Regions from separate parts of the Actinopolymorpha sp. B17G11 genome, predicted to be linked through region 3. Evidence: predicted binding sites of a transcription regulator. Region 3 holds the regulator's gene; each other region holds the start of a gene.
The links. Region 3 encodes HrcA, which represses chaperone genes, less so after heat shock. Its sites were predicted from a motif close to TTGGCACTCGNNNNNNNCGAGTGCCAA; they were not measured.

Region 1: ABN028_RS29010 (FmdB family zinc ribbon protein) is a predicted target of HrcA. The motif match lies at 2,553-2,579, and genes of this name have one in related genera.
Region 2: groL (chaperonin GroEL) is a predicted target of HrcA. The motif match lies at 1,744-1,770, and genes of this name have one in related genera.

What each region holds. Positions count from the first base shown of each region.
Region 1 is NZ_JBEFTW010000038.1:25,150-29,532, reverse strand. It holds gene ABN028_RS29025 (SAF domain-containing protein) at 1-144, opposite strand, end outside; gene ABN028_RS29020 (S-methyl-5'-thioadenosine phosphorylase) at 141-971, opposite strand; one part of gene ABN028_RS29015 (IS5 family transposase) at 1,151-1,679, opposite strand; one part of gene ABN028_RS29015 (IS5 family transposase) at 1,678-2,039, opposite strand; gene ABN028_RS29010 (FmdB family zinc ribbon protein) at 2,103-2,495, opposite strand; gene ABN028_RS29005 (PsbP-related protein) at 2,632-3,171, opposite strand; gene ABN028_RS29000 (ABC transporter ATP-binding protein) at 3,168-4,268, opposite strand; gene ABN028_RS28995 (ABC transporter ATP-binding protein) at 4,277-4,383, opposite strand, start outside.
Region 2 is NZ_JBEFTW010000001.1:57,151-61,533, reverse strand. It holds gene groL (chaperonin GroEL) at 1-1,600, opposite strand, end outside; gene ABN028_RS00275 (nitroreductase family deazaflavin-dependent oxidoreductase) at 1,855-2,289, shown strand; gene ABN028_RS00270 (hypothetical protein) at 2,448-3,182, opposite strand; gene ABN028_RS00265 (cold-shock protein) at 3,455-3,655, opposite strand; gene ABN028_RS00260 (alpha-amylase family protein) at 4,203-4,383, opposite strand, start outside.
Region 3 is NZ_JBEFTW010000003.1:90,087-94,469, reverse strand. It holds gene ABN028_RS04690 (DUF3097 domain-containing protein) at 1-618, opposite strand, end outside; gene ABN028_RS04685 (MBL fold metallo-hydrolase) at 639-1,493, opposite strand; gene hrcA (heat-inducible transcriptional repressor HrcA) at 1,631-2,650, shown strand; gene dnaJ (molecular chaperone DnaJ) at 2,727-3,860, shown strand; gene ABN028_RS04670 (HIT domain-containing protein) at 3,867-4,223, shown strand.

The DNA.
Region 1 (4,383 bases), on a different contig from region 3:
GGTCGGCGCCGGTGCGGGTTCTGTCAGGTGGAGCGCCACCGCCATGCCGGCCGCCGCCAGCCCTGCCGCGAGCAGCCGCCGGTGCCACGACACCGCCCGGCGCAGGTCGCGCCCGAACCGTCTGGTCGTCAGCATGTCGATCATTCCGGCAGGGTGAGCGGGATCGGCAGCCCGTCGAGGGCCGTGGCGCACGGGCAGGCTCGCACGGACGGGAGGTCGGGGATCACGGAGTACAGCACCTTGCGCAGGCGGTCCAGGTGGGTGGCGAAGAGCGCGAAGACCTCCGCCTGGCTGACCCCCTCTCCTTCGGTGACACCGGCGTCGAGGTCGGTGACCAGGGCGATGGCGGTGTAGCAGAGGCCGAGCTCGCGCGCCAGAACAGCTTCGGGGTGCCCGGTCATGTTGACGAGCGACCAGCCCGCCGCGGCGTACGACCTGGACTCGGCGCGGGTCGAGAACCGCGGCCCTTCGATCACCACCATCGTCCCGCCACCGGTGGCTCGCCAGCCCGTTCGGTCGAGGGCGTCGAGGACGACCCGGCGACCGTCGGGACAGTACGGATCGGCGAAGCTCACATGGACCGCGCCCGTGTCGTAGTAGGTCTGGATCCGGCCCGACGTCCTATCGACCAACTGGTCGGGGACCACGACGCTGCCCGGGCCGAGGTCGGCCCGCAGGGAGCCGACCGCGCACGGACCGAGGACCTGTCGTACGCCGACCGACCGCAGTGCCCAGAGGTTGGCGCGGTAGTTGATCCGATGGGGTGGGTGCCGATGATCGCGCCCGTGCCGCGGCAGGAACGCGACAGCGCGGCCGCCGACGGTGCCGACGACCAGTGGATCGGACGGCTCACCGTAAGGCGTCGTGACGGCGACCTCGGTGGTGTCGTCGAGAAAGGCGTAGAAACCGGAGCCGCCGATGACGCCGATCTGCGCCCGCGGGGGCGGCGAGGAAGGGGGAGATGCGGTCATGCGGAGAGGCTAGGGAAATTCGGTGGACCCCGAGCGAGTTGTCCACATTCGCAGCCGATCGGGCACCTGTGGACAAAATCTGGCAGTACGCAGCGTCCAGCGCTCGTTGATCGCGGCGGTGTGGAGGGTGGCTCCGTCGCAGGCGGCTAGCTTGTCAACGTGGTCGCCATCGCTCGCGGCTAGGCCGTGTCTCCTAAACCCTGGCGGTAGTTGAGGATGGCGGCAGCGAGGGTGAGTCCGCCGAGGTAGGTGATGGCGTACTTGTCGTAGCGGGTGGCGATGCCGCGCCATTGCTTGAGTCGGTTGAAGCCTCGTTCGGCGGTGTTGCGCCACTTGTAGATCAGGTGGTCGAAGCTGGCGGGTCTGCCGCCTGCTGACCCCTTGGCCTTGCGGCGGCCGAGTTGGTCGATCCGTTCGGGGATGGTGTGCGGGATCTTCAACGCCCGCAGGTGTGACCGTGTGGACGGATGGGAGTACGCCTTGTCGGCCAGCAGCCGGAACGGTCGGCGGTCATAGAGCCGGTGCCGGGTCAGCAGCGGCGCCAGCATCGGGTTGTCGCCGGCCTGCCCGGGACTGAGCAGCAGCGTGATCGGTCGGCAGTCGGCGTCGACCAGCGCGTGGACCTTGGTGGTGAACCCGCCCCGAGACCGCCCCAAGCCATGATCATCAGGCTCGGCCGGCAGATTCTTGTAACTCGACTCAGCCCCTTTTTAGGCCGGGGGCGCCGGCGGCGTGCTGATGGGCTCGCACGCTGGTCGAGTCCGCACTCAACAGCCGCCTCATGTCCTTCGCACCCGCCGCATCCGGGCACGCGAGGCGGACCGCGGCAAAGATCCGGTCGTAGGTTCCGTCGGCAGACCACCGTCGGTGCCGCTTCCACACCGATTGCCACGGCCCGAACTCCGCTGGCAGGTCACGCCACGGACAGCCGGTCCGGAACCGCCAGCAGATTCCCTCCAACATCAACCGGTGGTCATTCCATGGACGCCCCTGACGCCCATCCCCACAAGGAAGAACCGGCTCGATCACAGACCACAAACCATCGTCGATCACACCTGAACGGATCATGAAACCAATACTGGCCGACCACACGCCACATCTTTAGGAGACACGCCCTAGTCCTTCTAGGGCCTAGGCAGCCGAGCCCGACTTGCTCGGTGTCGCAGAGCTGGAGCTGGAGGCTCCCGACGAGGATGAACTGGTCGCCTTGTCACCGGACTTGCCGTCACTCGACTTGCTGCCACCGCTCGACGAGGCGTCCGACGATCCGCTGCTGGACGAGGAGTCGCTGGACTTCGACTCGCCGTTGGAGCTCGAGGACTCGGACGACTTCTTGCCACGGCCGTCGGACCGGCTGTCGTTGCGGTAGAAGCCCGACCCCTTGAAGACCACGCCCACGGCGCTGAAGACCTTGCGCAGCCGGCCGGCACAGGTGGGGCACTCGCGGAGCGGATCGTCGGTGAACTTCTGGACGACCTCGAGCTGCTCGTCGCAGTCGACACAGGCGTACTGATAGGTCGGCACTGCTCCTCCAGTCAACATCGCCGCCATGTCCGAGGGCGGCGGCCAACGCAGCAAAGATTAGCACTCCCGGCACCTGACTGCTAAGCGCCGGCAGCCCCTTCCGGACGCTCTCCCCGGCCCTCGCGGCCCGGCTCCGTCAGTCGAACGCGCGCAGGTCCCGGTCGGTCGCGAACCACAGCGCTTCCGGCAGGTCGAACGTCGCGAAGGCGTAGTTGCCCATCGGAAGCCAGTACGCGTACTCGTCGGGGGTGCAGCCCTGCCAGACCAGGACGATCCGCCAGGTATCGACGTACAACGTCCATACCCGGCGCTGCCGAACGGTCCCCTCGTCGTCGAACCGGTAGACGCGTTCGAGCTTCACGAGATTGCCGAGGACGTCGTCCTTCTCGGTCTCGATCTCACAGCCGGTGAGCTGCTCGAGGCCGGCGTCGATGCCCTCCCGCAGGGTCGGCAGGTCTTCGGCGACGACGCGTTCGTCGAGCTTGGTGATCCAGGCCGCGAAGTAGGTCTGCGGCGACTCCCCAACCTCGGGGGCGTACATCACGCCTTCACGGTCGTCGGCGAGCTCGAACTCGTTCCAGTCCGAGGGATACCGGAACGAGAACCGTCCGAGGGGGTCCTTGTAGGTGGTGACGCCGGTGAATCGGGGGCGTCCCGTGCGTACGGTTCCAGTCACGATGGTGTCCCTTGTGTTGCTTCCTGAGCAGCCGCCGCGGCGACGACTTCGGGCGCCTTGATCTCCGTCAGTCGGGTCGTGCCCTTGAGTGAGAGTTCGTCGGCGAAGTGGCAGGCCGCCAAGTGCGTTCCGCCAACGTCACGAAGCGGTGGCGCCTCGGTCTTGCAGATCTCCTGGGCGTACGGGCAACGCGGGTGGAAATAGCACCCACTGGGCGGATTGGCCGGGCTGGGAACCTCGCCGGCGAGCAGCGTCGGCCGGGTCCGCTTGCGTGGATCCGGTTGCGGCAGCGAGGACAGCAACGCCTCTGTGTAAGGCATCTTCGGGTTGTAGAAGAGGTCGTCGGTGGTGCCGACCTCGACCACCTTCCCGACGTACATCACCGCCACGCGGTCGGCGATGTGCTCGACCACGCTGAGATCGTGGGAAATGAAGAGGTACGTCAGGTTGAACTTGTCCTGCAGGTCCTCGAGCAGGTTGAGCACCTGCGCCTGGACCGAGACGTCCAGCGCCGACACCGGCTCGTCACACACGATCAGCTTCGGGTTGAGGGCAAGCGCGCGGGCAATGCCGATGCGCTGACGCTGGCCGCCGGAGAAGGCGTGCGGATACCTGCTCGCGTGTTCCGGACGAAGACCGACCACGGTGAGCAGTTCGGCGATCCGGTCGCGCAGCTCACGGCCACGCAACATGTTGTTGATCACCAGAGGTTCGGCGATGATCCGCCCGACCGTCATGCGGGAGTCGAGGGAGGAGAACGGATCCTGGAAGATGATCTGCATCTCCGGCCGGATCCGCTTGAGCAGCTTGGAATCGGCCTTCTCGACGTTGATCGCCCCGAGCTCGTCGTGGTGGTAGATGACCTCGCCCTCGGTGGGTTCCTCGAGGCGCAGGATCGTCCGCCCGGACGTGCTCTTGCCGCAGCCGCTCTCGCCCACCACCGCGAACGTCTCGCCGCGCGCGATGGAGAGGTCGAGACCGTCGACGGCCTTCACCTGGCCGATGGTGCGCTTGAAGAAGCCAGCCTTGATGGGGAAGTGCTTCTTGAGTCCCTTGACCTCGAGCAGCGTCTTCTGATTGTGCGGAGTCTCGCCCACGATTCCTCCTACTTGGCCGTCGTCGCGGACGCCACCTCGGCCGGTGTGCTGCCGGGGTAGAGATGGCACCGTACGCTGTGGTCGGTCTTGTCGGCGATCGCCGTCTCCTCGGGCA
Region 2 (4,383 bases), on a different contig from region 3:
CGCCGCCCGCCGGTGCCTTCTCCTTCTCCGGCTTGTCCGCGATGACCGCTTCCGTGGTGAGGAAGAGGGCCGCGATGGACGAAGCGTTCTGCAGCGCGGAACGAACGACCTTGGCCGGGTCGGGGACGCCGGCCTTGAGCATGTCGACGTACTCACCGGTCGCGGCGTTCAGGCCGTGACCGGCAGGCAGGCCGCGCACCTTCTCCGCGACCACACCGCCTTCGAGGCCCGCGTTGATCGCGATCTGCTTGAGCGGAGCCTCCAGCGCCACCTTGACGATGTTGGCTCCGGTGAGCTCGTCACCCTCGAGGTCGAGCTTGTCGAACGCCTTGATTCCGGCCTGGACGAGCGCCACGCCGCCACCGGCGACGATGCCCTCCTCCACCGAGGCCTTCGCCGCGCGAACGGCGTCCTCGATCCGGTGCTTGCGCTCCTTCAGCTCCACCTCGGTGGCGGCGCCGACCTTGATCACCGCAACGCCGCCGGCGAGCTTCGCCAGCCGCTCCTGCAGCTTCTCGCGGTCGTAGTCGGAGTCACTGTTCTCGATCTCGGCACGGATCTGGTTGACCCGGCCGGCGATCTGGTCGGAGTCGCCTGCGCCCTCGACGATGGTCGTCTCGTCCTTGGTGACCGTGACCTTGCGGGCCCGGCCGAGCAGGTCGAGGCTGGCGTTCTCGAGCTTGAGACCGACCTCCTCGGAGATGACCTGGCCACCGGTGAGGATGGCGATGTCACCGAGCATGGCCTTGCGCCGGTCCCCGAAGCCGGGTGCCTTGACGGCAACCGACTTGAACGTGCCGCGCATCTTGTTGACGACGAGCGTGGCCAGGGCCTCGCCCTCGACGTCCTCGGCGATGATCAGCAGCGGCTTGCCCGACTGCATGACCTTCTCCAGGACCGGGAGCAGGTCCTTGACGGCGGAGATCTTGGAGTTGGCGATCAGGACGTACGGGTCGTCCAGCGTCGCCTCCATCCGCTCCATGTCGGTGGCGAAGTAGGCCGAGATGTAACCCTTGTCGAAGCGCATACCCTCGGTGAGCTCGAGCTCGAGGCCGAAGGTGTTGCTCTCCTCGACGGTGATGACGCCTTCCTTGCCGACCTTGTCCATCGCCTCGGCGATGATCTCGCCGACGCTGGTGTCGCCACCGGCGGAAACAGCCGCGACGGACGCGATCTGCTCCTTGGTCTCGACGTCCTTCGCGGCCTGCGCGAGCTGCTCGGTCACCCGCTCGACGGCTGCCTCGATACCACGCTTGAGGCCCATCGGGTTGGCACCGGCAGCGACGTTGCGCAGGCCCTCGCGGACCAGCGCCTGCGCCAGGACGGTCGCGGTGGTCGTGCCGTCGCCGGCCACGTCATCGGTCTTCTTGGCAACTTCCTTGACGAGCTCGGCCCCGATCTTCTCCCACGGGTCTTCGAGCTCGATCTCCTTGGCAATGGAGACGCCGTCGTTGGTGATCGTCGGCGCGCCCCACTTCTTCTCGAGGACGACGTTGCGACCCTTGGGACCAAGGGTCACCTTGACGGCATCGGCAAGCGAGTTCATTCCCCGCTCGAGACCGCGTCGCGCGTCCTCGTTGAACGCGATGATCTTGGGCATCTAGCTGGATCCTCCCCCAGTCGGGTGGATGTCGTGTGGCCGGCCCGACGCCCGCGACGGACGGCCCCTCACCATGCCAGGGGCCTCGCCGAACCGCCCTGCAGCGGATTGTCACTCGCGACCTTCGAGTGCTAAGCACGTGTTTAGCACTCGACCGGGGAGAGTGCAAGCGGCTGGCCTGCCGGTGGGGTCGAACACGGGAGCTAGCATCGGGTGCTCATGGCTTGCGGTGATCGGCTGGGGAGGGGTGGAACGTGGTGTCCGAGGCGGAGGAGGCTCAGGACAGCCCGGTGGACTGGGTAGCTCAGCACACCCGCCACTACCTCGACACTGGGCGTACTGGAGACCAGCTGGGCCTGCCGGCATTGCTGTTGACGACTCGCGGTCGCAGGTCGGGCAAGTGGCGGCGTACGGTCTTGTACTACGGCGAGGACAGCGATCGCTATCTCCTGGTGCCGTCGAACAGTGGGCTTCCTGAGTACCCCGCGTGGTATCTCAACCTGCTCGAGCATCCCGAGGTACGCATACAGATCGGCTTGGAACCAGTCTTTACCGCCTGCGCCCGCCTTGCGACGGCCGAGGAGCAACCGCCACTGTGGGCCACGATGGTGTCGATGCTCCCGGACTACGAGACGTATCGATCGATGAGCGGCCGTGACTTTCCGGTCGTGATCCTGCAGCGGACATGATCTTCAGCGATTGGAGTCGGGCTGGCTTGACACCGGCCTGATGCCGGTTCATTGCGGTCTTCGTCCGAGCATACGGGGCGATTTGGTGGGGCGAGACCCCGCCAGTCGGGATGCGGGATGTCGTGTGCCGACCCGGCACTGCCAGACAAAACCCTCATCTAGAGGTGGCCGCTGAACGGGTCGTCGGCGAGCGCCCGCAGGCCGGCGGCGATCTGCTGGGCCTGCTGGTCGTACGGCTGTGGCCGCGGACCAGTCGAGATCGCGGCCGCCACCAGGCGCAGCTGGTCGGGAGGAAGCAGCCTGCCACCTCTGCCGCGGAGCATCAGGCGTACGACCTTTCCGGTCGTGACCTCACGAAGGACGAGGAAGGGAATGCGGCGGCCGGTCCTGACCGTCGTGGACGACGTGCCGTGGGGGCCGTGGGTCGACACGGTCCTGGTCTCCGCCGCCGAGTCGACGCTCACCGCAGAGGTGGCCAGGTCACACCTGCTTGTGCCGAACGGCCCCCGGGCCACGAGCACCGTTCCCCGCAACCAGGTCCGGCAGCGCCGAATCCACTTCGCCAGCGCCACCGCCACGCCCACCGACATGCCCAGGAAGAACAGCCCTACGACGACCGCGACGATGTCCCTCTCCACCGCGGAGAACACCAGCACGAGGATGCTGATCAGTCCGATGAAGAACACGAGCATGAAGCCGAGGGCAAGAAGACATCCGAACCCGAGCTGCTGCCCGCCCACCACCGCCCGGGCGTCGAGCGGGATCTGCTCGGCGGGCAGGGACGTGGGCATCGCCGGATCGTTGGCGGCACCCTGCGCCATGGTGGCAGGCGGCTCCTTCGGGGCTTTCTCACCGCGCAGTTCGGCGAGCCGTTCCTCGGCTGAATCGGCCATTGTCAGGCCCTTCTCTTCAAGGCTCCGGAGCCTGCAAGGCCCAAAGTGGAGTCGACGTGACGCTCGCAAGAGTAGGGCGCGAAAGCGGCGTCCGGCTTTGGTTGTCCACAGCCCTGAAAACTTCCGGACAGCTCACCGGGCCGGACAGCTCACCGGGTAGCCGCCGAAAAGTTGCGGAATCCCGAAGAAGAGTTGAGGCCCGGACGGTTAGCCCGTCCGGACCCCAATCAGGTTATGCGACCGGGCCGCGAGGGCTCGGTTTCGAGCCGGTTTCAGAGGGGTCGAACTCCGTGCGCCTCGAGTCCTTTCGGACCCTCGACGGCTTCGAACTCGACCGACTGGCCATCAGCGAGTGACTTGTAACCGTCCATCTCGATCTTCGACCAGTGAACGAACACGTCATTCCCGCCGTCTACGGCGATGAAGCCATAGCCCTTCTCGGCGTTGAACCACTTCACGGTGCCCTGCGTCATGACCTTCTCCTCAAGGCCGTTCGGGTGCAGACCCGCCCGGCGCGGGCCTGGGTCGTCCATACCGCACCCGTCCCCATGAGGAGGCGTTGCGATCGATCCGCGCGTTTCCGTTTCCCACCGCTAATCGGTCGAGCGACTTACGCACGATCATGCCGACCACGCCCGACCATAGCCCAACCCCCAGGCCATTGGGGAGATGGAAAGTCGATCTCATTGAGTCCGAGACCGGTCCAGGCCCTTGAACAGCGGGGAGTTTCCCGCCTGACGAAACAGCTATGACACACAGGGCTTTGACAGATGATCGGACAGCCGAAGTGTGCAGCCGAACTGTGCAGCGGGACGATGCGACCACGCATCGTGAATGAATCGACAGTTTCGTAGCGCTCCGCAGTCGCGGTTGCATCGATGCGCTCGCTGGGACGAACTGTTCATCGGCACAGCAGAAATCGTGTGTGTGCACGGATTCGGAGGACATCGACCGCACGCCGGACAGACCCGCGGTCAGCGCCGCGGTACGAGGACGCTGCCTCTCCCCGGCGGGCACGCCTCAGGTGGCCAACAGGTTGGCGCCCCAGGGCTCGGTCCAGTCGTAGACGTGCAGTCCCTCGTTCGTACGCCAGCGTCGGGGGTCCGTTGCCCGCAACCAGTCGAGCGGTTCGACGCCGCCCGGGGTTCCACCGTCGAGTGCCAGGCGCACCGCGGAGCGCAGGTCCGCGTCGGCCGACGGA
Region 3 (4,383 bases):
CGGATGTCCGACGACGAGCACGTACGCACCGAACGGCCCGGCCGCCACCTCCGCGGCGATCCGGCTCTCCTTGCTGCCAGGCACCAGATGGTCGACGAGGACGCCGAGCCGCTGGTCGGCATCGGGCGCGAACTCGGTGACCACACTCGCGAGGTCGTCGACTCCTTCGAGGTACTCCACCGCGACGCCTTCGATCCGCAGGTCGTCGCCCCAGACCTTCTCGACCAACTCGGCGTCGTGGCGGCCCTCGACGTAGATCCGGCTCGCCCGGGCGACGCGGGCCCGCGCACCCGAGACCGCGATCGACCCTGACGCCGTGCGCCGTGGTCCACCCGCCGCCGAGCCTCCCGTGGCCGGCGGACGCAGAACGACCGGCCGCCCTTCCAGCAGGAACCCGGGCCCGTACGGATAGCTTCGCCGGGCACCGAACCGGTCCTCCAGCACCACGAGTGTGCGTTCGATGTCGACGACGGCGCCGCAGAAGCCGGTCGTCGCGTCCTCGACCACCATGTCGGGCTCGACGGCGACGTCGACCGAGCGTCCGCGCTTCGGCGCCCGCCAGTCGCTCTCGAGAACGTCAGGTCCGTAACGGTCAGCGGGAGGTGAGGATCCGGCCATGGAGAGCGAGGGTAGCCGCCTCACACGAGCGGCAGTGTCCGCCGTCCGCGAGTGTCGCGCAGTTGTGCGTACCCCCGCCGGATCGCCTCGGCCAAAGCCTCCCGCGACCATGGCCACTCGGCTGCCTCCCATGCCCGCTCGATCGGCACCCGTTCCTCGACCAGGCGGCGGATCGTCCCGGCGACGCCCACGAGGTCGCCGCGCTGCTCCCCGACGTACGCATGGTCCACGACCGTGCCATGCCCGGGCACGACCGCTGTCCGCGTCGTCAACAGTCCCGCCACCACGTCGAGCGTCGCACCCCACTCGAGCGGGTACGAGTCGTCGCCGTACGACGGCGGGCCGGACTCCTCGACGAGATCTCCCACGTAGACCACGTCGGCGTCGGGAACCCGGACCACGACGTCGCCGTCGGTGTGGCCGCGTCCCGGATGCACGAGCTCCACCACCCGGTCGCCGAGATCGGCCATCGCGACCGACGCGAAGGTCCGTCCCGGCGGCACCACCTCCAGTGCGGCCATCTCCGTGGCCCATTCGGCGGACCGCGCCGAGAGCTCCGCACGCACGCCGTCGGCCCGCGCCTCGAGCATCGCGGGCACGGACTCGTGGCCGTAGATCACCGCGTCGGCGAACCGGGCGTTGCCGAAGCAGTGATCGAAGTGCCAGTGGGTGTCGACCACCCAGCGCACCGGCGCGCGGGAGAGGCGACGCAGGTCAGCGCGCAACTCGTCGGCTTCGCCCAGGCTTGCCCGGGTGTCGACCAGCAGGATGCCGTCGGCACCCACGACCGCCCCGATCGTGAGGTCGTACGACGGGTAGCGGCGGGCGAAGCAGCCCGGCCCGACCTCGGTCCATCCGTGCGTGTTCGTGTCCACGATCCACAGCCTCGCATCCGCTCAGGACGCACATTCGGGGCCTCTCCCCGTAGACTGGCACTCGGGTTCGGGGAGTGCCAGGCACATGCCGCTGCCCCGCCCTCAGGTCAACCGTGACGCGAGGAGGTGCGGGCTCCATGCTCGACGAACGCAAGCTGGCCGTCCTCCGCGCCATCGTCGAGGACTACGTGCACACCGAGGAGCCGGTCGGTTCCAAGGCGCTTGTCGACCGGCACCACCTGGGCGTTTCCTCCGCGACGGTCCGCAACGACATGGCCGCGCTGGAGGACGAGGGCTACATCGCCCAGCCGCACACGAGCGCTGGCCGGATCCCGACGGACAAGGGCTACCGGCTGTTCGTCGACCGGCTGAGCACGATCAAGCCGATGTCTGGCGCGGAGCGCAGGGCGATCTCGACGTTCCTCGAGGGCGCGGTCGATCTGGACGATGTCGTCAACCGGACCGTACGCCTGCTCTCCCAGCTCACCCGCCAGGTCGCGGTCGTGCAGTACCCCACCTTGTCCCGGTCGACCGTCCGCCATGTCGAGTTGGTGCTGCTGTCCACCACCCGGCTGCTGATCGTCCTCATCACCAGCACGGGCCGGGTCGAGCAGCGTGTCGTCGACGTCGGCAAGGCCCCTGAAGACGCGCTGCTGGGCGATGTCCGGGCCCGCCTCAACGCTGCGGTCATGGGGGCGCGGCTCGCCGAGGTGCAGTCGCTCGTGGTCGACCTGCCTGAGGCGTTCGCGCCCGACGACCAGCCGATCGTCGCCAGCATCGTGTCGGCGTTCCTCGAGACCCTCGTCGAACGCCCGGAGGAACGCATCGCGGTCAGTGGCACCGCCAACCTGATCCCGCTCGGGCACGAGTTCCACTCCTCGATCCGGCCGGTACTCGAGGCGCTGGAGGAGCACGTCGTGCTGTTGCGGCTCCTCGGCGAGTCGACCGCTCCCGCCCGCCTCACGGTCCGGATCGGGCACGAGAACCCCTACGCTGAGCTGGCCGCCGCCTCCGTTGTCGCGACCGGCTATGGTCCTGGGGACGAGACACTCGCCCACCTGGGTGTCGTCGGACCCACCCGGATGGACTATCCGGGCACGATGGGTGCGGTCCGGGCGGTCGCCAGATATGTCAGTCAGATCCTCGCTGAGGAATAGCTTCTCAAAGAGGCAGCGGGGTCTTAAGGAAGATGAGTCCCAAGGGAATGAGTCAGTGCAAGAGGCCACCCACAGCATGAGCCAGGACTATTACGAACTCCTCGGAGTCGGGCGCGACGCGTCCGCGGAGGAGATCAAGAAGGCCTACCGCCGGCTGGCGCGCACCCTGCACCCTGACGTCAACCCGGATCCGGAGACCCACGAGCGTTTCAAGGAGGTCACCCGCGCCTACGAGGTCCTGTCGGACCCGAAGAAGCGTGAGGTCTACGACCTGGGGGGCGATCCGCTCGGTGCGGCTGGACAAGGTGCGGGATTCGGGCAGGGTTTCTCGTTCACCGACATCATGGACGCGTTCTTCGGCGGCACGACCGCCCGCGGGCCGCGACCCCGGACCCGCCGTGGCCAGGACGCGCTCCTGCGCCTCTCGGTCGATCTGGCCGAGGCGGTGTACGGCGCCGTCAAGGAGGTCCAGGTCGACACGGCCGTCGTCTGCGGGAGCTGTTCGGGCAGGGGCGCTGCCCCAGGCACGACACCCACCAGCTGCTCGGTCTGCGAGGGTCGCGGTGAGATCAGCTCCGTCCAACGGTCCTTCCTCGGCCAGGTCATGACGAGCCGGCCGTGCCCCCGCTGCCAGGGGTTCGGCACGATCATCCCCACCCCGTGCCCTGAGTGCGCGGGGGAGGGCCGGGTGCTGTCCCGGCGTACCCTCGCCGTCCGGATCCCCGCCGGCGTCGACGACGGCACCCGGATCCAGCTGGCCGGCCAGGGTGAGGTGGGCCCCGGCGGCGGTCCCGCCGGCGACCTGTATGTCGAGATCCAGGTCGCCCCGCACGAGGTGTGGACCCGGCGCGCCGCCGACCTGCACTGCTCGGTGACGCTGCCCATGACGGCCGCGGCGCTCGGCACGACGATCTCGCTGGAGACGCTCGACAACGACACCGTCGAGGTCGACGTCAAGCCTGGCACGCAGTCCGGGCAGCGCCTGGTCGTCACCGGTCGAGGCGTACCTCATCTGTCCGGTTCGCATCGCGGTGACCTGGTCGTCCACGTCGTCGTGGAGACGCCGACGAAGCTCGACGCGGCACAGCGAGACCTGCTCACCGAGCTCGCCAGGCTACGGGACGAGGAGAAGGCGACCGGCCAGTTCTCGTCCGAACGTCGAGGCGTCTTCTCGCGGATCCGGGACGCCTTCAACGACAGGGGTGTCTGAACCGCCGTGGCACAACGATCAGCCGACTGTGTGTTCTGCGGCATCGTCGCCGGCACGATCCCGTCGGCACAGGTCCGTGAGACCGACCGGACCCTCGCCTTCCGCGACGTGAGCCCCCAGGCACCCGTCCACGTACTGGTCGTTCCCAAGGACCACTACGCCGACGTGGCCGAAGTCGTGGCCGCCGCTCCCCACCTGCTCCGGCTGCTGCTCGAGGAGTGTGTGGCGGTCGCCAGGGACGAGGGGATCGCCGACGACGGCTACCGGATCGCCCTCAACACCGGCGAGCAGGGTGGTCAGGGGGTCGCGCACTGCCACGCCCACGTTCTCGGGGGACGGCAGATGGCTGGTCAGCTGGGCTAGAAGAGCGCCCGTCGGCGGCGGGGGCCCGGGCCGTTGGCGGCGGAAGATCGCGTCGGATCGCCCCGGATCGGGAAAGTACGGAAGAAATACCCGTCCGCATCCGGTCCCGCGCGGGCTACCATGACTGTCGATTCACCGGCCAGGAGCCGGGTGTCAGCAC